DNA from 2 places in the Peribacillus sp. NPDC101481 genome. Region 1 is predicted to be linked to the other one. Evidence: riboswitches for the same ligand, from Rfam matches in the RefSeq annotation. Region 1 holds a riboswitch; the other holds the start of a gene.
The links. Region 1 has a riboswitch for cyclic di-GMP ahead of ACIROD_RS20240 (anti-repressor SinI family protein). Riboswitches for the same ligand answer to the same signal wherever they lie in the genome.
Positions count from the first base shown of each region.

Region 2: linked by a shared signal. The riboswitch ahead of ACIROD_RS05565 (anti-repressor SinI family protein) and the one ahead of ACIROD_RS20240 (anti-repressor SinI family protein) in region 1 are both predicted to bind cyclic di-GMP.

Region 1 is NZ_JBIWNJ010000003.1:313,447-317,447, reverse strand. Features, by position in the region: gene ACIROD_RS20245 (helix-turn-helix domain-containing protein) at 289-612, shown strand; gene ACIROD_RS20240 (anti-repressor SinI family protein) at 761-901, opposite strand; cyclic di-GMP riboswitch class I at 933-1,018, opposite strand; gene ACIROD_RS20235 (hypothetical protein) at 1,170-1,379, opposite strand; gene hpf (ribosome hibernation-promoting factor, HPF/YfiA family) at 1,676-2,233, opposite strand; gene fliT (flagellar protein FliT) at 2,487-2,831, opposite strand; gene fliS (flagellar export chaperone FliS) at 2,831-3,232, opposite strand; gene ACIROD_RS20215 (flagellar hook-associated protein 2) at 3,257-4,001, opposite strand, start outside.
Region 2 is NZ_JBIWNJ010000001.1:1,148,143-1,152,143, reverse strand. Features, by position in the region: gene ACIROD_RS05570 (acyltransferase family protein) at 1-37, opposite strand, end outside; cyclic di-GMP riboswitch class I at 910-991, shown strand; gene ACIROD_RS05565 (anti-repressor SinI family protein) at 1,009-1,143, shown strand; gene ACIROD_RS05560 (hypothetical protein) at 1,649-1,786, shown strand; gene ACIROD_RS05555 (YwzD family small protein) at 2,060-2,191, shown strand; gene ACIROD_RS05550 (VanZ family protein) at 2,188-2,670, shown strand; gene tagU (polyisoprenyl-teichoic acid--peptidoglycan teichoic acid transferase TagU) at 3,664-4,001, opposite strand, start outside.

The DNA of each region.
Region 1 (4,001 bases):
CACTTCCCTGGTATAGACCTGAATTCAATTCTTGCGAAAAACAATGGATAAATGAGGAGTAAAACTGTTAAAATAGAAGGAAGTATAAAAAATATGTTGCTAACTCCCCACTATTCCATATGTAAATGAGAATTATCCATAACCTTCCATCACTAGATGCTGTGTGTCCTCTCTAGCGATAGCATGTCAAGGTAATCCAACCTTACAGTCGTCTTGTTTTGAATGATAAGATTGGCTACTGACACTTATTAGCGGAAGATAAATAGAACATGTTTCGAGGTGGTATTGATGATTGGTGAACGTGTAAAAAAACTGCGAGAAGAAAAGAAAATGTCGATGACTGAACTTGCCGATAAAGCGGGTGTGGCAAAGTCTTATTTAAGTTCGCTCGAGCGGAACTTACAAACAAATCCTTCTATTCAATTTCTTGAAAAAATCTCCGCCGTACTAAACATTCCTGTTGATGCCCTGCTTTATGATGCACCAAATAAGGAAACCTTGGACACTGACTGGATGAAAATCGTTGAGGAAGCCATGAATTCGGGTGTCTCAAAACAACAATTCAGGGAATTCATCGAGTTTAATAAATGGAGAAAAGATAAAGAAGAGTAGAGTGGTAGTACACTAGTTTACCTACATAATCCTGAAGAATACAGTTTGAATAAGCTAGACTTGTAGAATCTCAAGGAAGAATAAACCCTATAAACAGCTAATGAATCGAATTACTGTTTATAGGGATGTTCTCGAACTTTTTCGTAAGCTATTTTCCATTGTTCTCCTCTAATGTTACCTCAAGGCTTTCCCGTTTCAAAAAAGCACTGATTTCCTCCTTTTTGAAACCCAAGCTCCTTGCTTCTGAAATCAATTTCACCCATTCTTGATCCATTTCCACATTAGCCACCTCTTCTACCTCCTAAAATACTCCTTGTATTTCAGGCAGACCAGCCATCATAGTCTCAAGGACCTTAGACCTGTGCCTTTGCGCCCTCATCTTTCAATAAGTTTGCCTTTGTCGTGGTATTTATTACCAAATACATTACATATAATCATATTATAACGGATACCCACTCCATATATTGCTATTTTATGTCGGTAATCTACCTAAATGCAAAAACTTTTATCCGACAAATTATTACAAAATTAAGAAAATTCATAGTGCAGGTAATTTATCATAGACTAATTGATTTTCGTTTTTTTGTATAATAGTGAATATTGCTCTTCTTAATATTTCGTTGCTTCGTATTGATTCTCTCCATTGTAAGTGCATCCAAGGCTTTTTGCGCAGTTAAATCCTCACCGCAGGTCGGGCAAAGCCACTTTCCATATTCCGCACTGCTAAAAGAAGCCCTATGGCAAGTATGGCAATTCTTTCGATACAAGTAATCCAACCCCTCTGCACCTTGATCAAATTGTTTTATATAAAAAATCAGCCGTTCTTTTTAAAGAACTTACAATTTGAGTATAGTACAAAAGAAGGGGGTTATTAAATAGGTAAAACTGACTATTTATCTTAATAAAGAACAAGAATTGTTCTTTAAAAGGATTTTCCAATGATTTGTATTCTATAGAGAACAAAAGAAGCAATCATTTTTTCCTTTTCAAACGAATTCTATCAACAGGCATTAAAAAAGCACAACCCAAAGGCTGGGCTGTGCTTTTGATCTTAGAATAATAATTAACTAGGTTCAATCAATCCATAGCGTCCATCTTTTCGGCGGTACACTACGTTCGTTGTATTAGTATCCGCATTCGTGTAAACGAAGAAACTGTGACCAAGCATATTCATTTGTAAAATCGCTTCTTCACTGTCCATCGGCTTTAAATCAAAGCGCTTATTGCGGACCACTTCAATATCATTATCGTCTTCGAATTCATCCACCACTTCGTCAACTTCCATATTGAAGGCGAATGCATCTGGTGCAGCTGATAGATTGTTCCGGAACTTACGATTGACCTTCGTTTTATGTTTACGAATTTGGCGTTCAAGCTTATCATTGATCAAGTCAATGGCAGCATACATATCCGCATTTTCCTCTTCAGCACGAAGAACCAAATTCTGCATGGGAATCGTCACTTCGACCTTTGATGTATTATTGTTCACCTTTAAATTCACTAACACATTTGCATCTGGTGTATTGTTAAAATATCGTTCTAACTTGCCAATTTTCTTTTCGACGTATTCTCGAATTGCTGGAGTTACCTCAATGTTTTCACCGCGTACGTTGTAATTCATAAAGTGAGTCCTCCTTAAATTAAGACTATACAGTTAGATTCTACAATACCCCTCCGGTTCCTTTTAGAAACACATCATGAAATATGTCGAAATAATGAAACAATTGTCGGAAGGTTTGGAAAGGGGTTGATGTCTGCCCTAGCTTCATTATATCAAATGCTATGCTATAAAGAAAAAATTAAGCCTATTTTATTTACAGAAAATTTAAAAATAATTAACATGAAAACCTTTTGGAATCCAAACGGTCGTGTAATCAATTTCTTTTATCATAGAACACACCATCCACTGATAGACTTTCATACGGGTTCGTGTATTTATTGGATGATCGTTTCTTCTTGTTTATTTCCTGGATATCCCGCTTTATCTCCTGCTTTTGGAGCTTCAGCAAGTGATCGACCTTTTGGTTGAGCAACAGTGCTGCACGTCCCAACTGCTGCTCTTCTGCAGTAAAAGGCGGTTTGATTCGAGAAAGAAGTCCATCTCGCTGATCGATCAGCTTTGTGATCCTTTCTATTTTATCATCACGCTCTGTAATCGTGTGATTTTCCAGAACGGCAAGTAATTCAACAGTCAAATCATGAAAGGTCCTAATCACCATTACACTTGACCGCTTTGGGTAAATTGTTTTTTCCGATTGATTTGAATTACTTCCTTCCAAGTATTCCGGAACTCAGTAACAAGGCCCTCCGCTTCTTCCAAGGCAGAAACATCATTTTTCATATTCGCTTCTATCAGACGCCGGTTTATGAAATCATATAGACTCATCATATCTTTGGATACATCCGCATCCATATTCAGTGTCACCATCAATTCGCGGATGATATTTTGCGCCTTGATGATGTTCGTATTCTTCGCTTCGATATTTCCTGCTTCAATGGCCTTCTTCCCAAGCATGATGAACTTCAAACAGCCATTATAAAGCAGTAATGTAAGCTCTCCCGGGGATGCTGTGTTGACTGAATTTTGCTGATACGATTGATAAGGATTATTTATTGCCATATTTAACTTCCTTTCCGACTTACCTTAACTAAAATAAGAAGCTAACGATGCACTTTGGCTGTTTGCCTTTTGAATCGCTTTTTCCATCGCCGTGAACTGGTTGTAATAGCGGGATTCCAATTTCGTTAGCTTTGCCTCAAATGTTGAAATCTTCTTATCCAGCCCATCGACCAATTTTCCGATTGTAAAATTGTTATTAACAAATCCGGCCTTCCCGGCCTTTTCAGTAATCGCCTTCATTGATGATTCTATATCATCCCTTAACCGGCGCGCGAGGCCTTTGTCGCTCTTTTCTGGCCCATTGGCCATGAACATATCATAAATCGCATTGGGATCCTCACTAATGGCTGCCCGGAGCTTGTCCTCATCAATCGTTAATTTACCGCCCTCCAAATAATTTTTGGTGGTGGTGATCCCCAAACTGCTGAGATTGTTTTTTCCTGTGATCCCATCCACCGAGGTGTATAGGGATGACCTCATTGTGGTCAAGAGGCTTTTTAACGTCGAATCCCCTTTTAATGTTCCGCTCTTCGCTTTTTCTTCCCACAGCTTCACTTCATCCTCTGTCATTGCCTTTTTTTGCTCAGAGGTAAGCGGGGTAAAGGAGCGATATTTAGCTTCACCCGTTTTATCTTGAACCTTTTTAATGACATCATTGTATTTATTCACAAACTGAGTGATCGTGTCCAGGATGGCATCCACATCAGCTGTTGATGAGAATGTGACTGTATCCGTCGTTTTTTGCTTTACCGTTATTTCCGCTCCATTA
Region 2 (4,001 bases), on a different contig from region 1:
AACCCCTTAATGAGTCGAATTCCTCATATCTAGTCATATCCTCCTCCATATGAACCGTTTTTTTTATAATATAGCACTTGTTCTTAATAAAGTATAGTTAGTTCTCTAAAACAGACAAAAATAGACAAAAAAATATAAAGTTAACCAACATATCTTAATTTTTAGGCTCAATTATGAAATGTTTAATGGGCGAATAAAAATAAGGGATTCCGGGTCATTGGATAAATCCAGATCCTATCACCTAAATATAAATAAGGTATGCAGTTTGGGAATAGGCCAGCAAGTTTAGAGAGGAAAAGTAGAAGATGAGGGAAACAAAATGCTAGTATAGATTAATAATGAAACTAATTGACATAATAATGTAAAGATGGTAAGTTCAATTTAATTATTCTTTATAAAGAACGGTTTGTTCGTTAAATGTTAGTGTTACACTGTTATTTCTATCAAAGGATAAAAAATTAGAAAAAATGTAAAATAATAGATTTTACTATTTAATATATACCTGCCATTAGCTCAATTAATAATCTATAGAAGAAAGGATGATTTTTAATGCCTTTATACCAAATGAGAGAAATATGGACACCTTTAAAATTAGTTGGAGTTAAGTTTTTTAAAACAGAAGAAGGAAGTATTTTTATGAAAGTATTTAATAAACGTCGAAGAAAGTTAAAGTAATGCATTATTTAATTTAATTGCGCGTTAAGCTTGTTTTTAAAATTTCCAATACCTAGTTGTTTTTTTAAGAATATTGTAGAATGATGGCGGAAAATAACGAAAAGTATTTTAGTTAATTATCAGATTTATTAAGTATAATTAACATGAATATATGGGTATGTCGACTTCAAAAAAGTTAGACATACATATTTTGCGCATGAAATTTAATTGGAAAATCATCATAATGTTAAATATTCTTGAGAAAAGCAAACCTATTGAAAAATAGGGACGCAAAATTACAGGTCTAAGGCTTTGCTAAGACGGCTGTGTTACCACAAGTAGGCGGAATTTGTCATGGAAGCAAACAATGAATTTGAAGAATGGATTTATTTAATGTTAGAAGCGAAAAATTCAGGCTTGTCCATTAAAGATGTGAATGATTTTATCGTAGAAAATGGATCAAGAGAAAAATCTTACATCATGGGATAAGCTATATGTACCTTAGGGAAGGCTGTTATACAGTCTTTTTTTTTTTATTTTCATTACCGGAAATTACCGTAAAAGGTATCCAGAATAAGGAACATGGCGATGATAATAAAAATGCGACCTAATTGAGGGGGATTTTTATTATGGATGTACCTATTGCCTTTTTGAAGGGTTTAATGTGGGGAACTTTATTCAGTGTACCGCTATGGTTATCATTTTGCGGTTGGATAAAAATAATATTGAATGTTTTAGAATAAAACCCTTATTAAATCAGATTATTAAATGAATACAGAAGGATTTAGTATATTGATAATGGAATTTAACTTATATACATAATGTGTTTTAAGTTGTCTTACCCTTCTCCAGATATACGAAATATAGCAAAAAAATAGTTAATAATACTTAAATATTTTTCGTTATGTGCCGATACTACATATAGAGATCAAGCAAAGGGACTTCGCAAAGGCGATGTCAGATAGCTGCCATCAAAATAGAAGGAGATTATTTGATGACAAAAAACAAGTTCATTACGTTCGAGGAAGTTTATGAAAAGAAACAGAGAAGCAAGAAAATTTTTATTGGGACTTATATTACCATTACATTAGTTTTGATTTCATTAATGACATATTTTATGGGACAAGCATAATATGGGGTTATCGAAGGGGCTGAGCAATCGGTCCTTTTTTGTTTTTTTATATCCACACTATTTGCCTAAACCTTACTAGTATTCATTCCTAAGGGATATTTCAGAAATGTTAAAATTGGGTAAATTTTTGGTTTTTAAACTAGTTTCTGCTTGCCAATTCCCGCTTTATATGTGATTATCAAATAAATGAGCTATATTCCTTATTTTTGAAAAAAGGATTAGGACAACAGTATGAAATGGTGGCTCAATTATATATTGGAGTGGAAATTTCGCATGGATTTTTTTGATATTTTAAAAGACACTTTTGCCAAGGGTGAGTCTGGACAAGATGTTTCTGTAAATGAACTTGTGGAAGAGATTAAGGAGAAATTAAGCGGGATCATTGAACATCCTGAAAGTATATGATTCGTAGATACATATTCCCTATTTTGCTCATATTATGGGCGATGGTCATCTTCTTTTTTTCCTCGCAGACGTATGAGGAGCAAAGCATTACCCCTTTTTTAACGCAGTTCAATACTCCATATTGGTATGATAAGCTAAGTGGTATTTCATTCATGTATGGAGGGGTTGAGGTGAGTGCCCAAATAGCTGGAGTAAATGGCTTTCTGGAGTTCTTCCTTCGGAAGGGTGCCCATCTTTTTATCTTTTTTGTGTTTGGATTATTGACGTATCGTGTTTGGGGCCGCTTTGTGAAGAATCCTGTTCTTTCGTTTTCAGGCGCTCTATTATGTGTCCTTTTTTATGCGAGTGCAGACGAACTGCATCAAAAACTAACCGGTGGCCGAACTCCCTTGTTGCAAGATGTCATGCTGGACACGTTTGGAGGTTTGCTGGGAATCTTCTTTTCTCTTTTCTGGTATCGAAGAAGAAAGCGTCAATGAATTTAAGAAATCATTTCAGTTGCATATACTAAAGGAGCATGTTTAAAACATGCTTCTTTTTTATCGTTTTCATTTATATATAAATGAATGATAACCTGTGAGGGTGATGAGTATGAGGAGAATTGACGACTATTCTCGGGGTGTTAGCTGCAGGAGTTTGTATCATTTTTTTTTCGATCGGTTCAAAAAGCGAGTGATGAAAGTGAGGCGGAGTTCGGGAAGTCCTGGGATTTGTTAAGTTTAAAATAAAGCTTCGATTTCCGAATCGTGCAGATTATGTGCAAAATCGGTCACATGTATTTTTACAGCATATGAATGTGAAGTCCTTTCAATATGATTTGCAGACCGATACTTAAGAATGTGAAGAACTGGATTCTGGATAAGGTTGGAGGGCAGCATAAAACGGCCTATGAAATTCCAGTTACACAGGTCTTCAATTCTCGCATTGTGATGTTTATCTTGAACAAGATAGCTATGTTATCAAAGAAAAAGGCGAATGCTGTTTGTTATGGGATTATCGGTTTAAATAGATTCCTCTCCTTTTTCAGGCTCGAGTTCGTTTTATTGAAAAGGGAGAGGCATGCTCTCATGTAATTGCCGAAAAGAGCTACTTCTCATGAAACATATTTCATTCTTGATCGATCACTGATGGCTTTCAGAATAAACATTTTGTCCTGTTTGCTTAGCATAGCCCAGCTGCCTGCTTTGATTTTCATACAAATCCACTCCTTTGGTTTAGGATTATTTATTATAGTTGATGAATGACGGTTGATGGAATTCCGGGTCCAGTGAATGATAGCGTCAATTGATAATAGGGGCAAGGGGAAGATGGAACTGTCAGCTCATATTAGATTATACCGTCTTTTAGTGCCTAATAAACAACAAAAATTCCAACAAATCTCTACAATTGGTGTTCGTTTTTTGTCAGATTATTGGACGGGGAAAATGAAAAAGCTGTCGGGATGCGGGTCCGGACAGCTCTTTCATTTTTTCTTATTTGATGGATAATTGTTCTTTTAATTCGGATTGAACCTTTTCTTTTTCTTCATCCGACACGATATTATAGTAGACTCCGTCGATCTTCGTTCCATCTCCTGGAATGGTTGCTTGCGTTATGCTTTTGCTTGCGTCCCTGTAGTTCTTTTGGATGTCCATCATGTCATCAAACGTCAAATTCGTCTGGATATTTTTACTTAATGCATCGAATACATCATCGTATTTCGTAAGTGATGAAAGGCTAGCGCCTTCCTTGATGACAGCCTCGATGATGGAACGTTGTCTGGATTGACGGCCATAATCACCATTCGGATCATCATATCTCATTCGCGAAT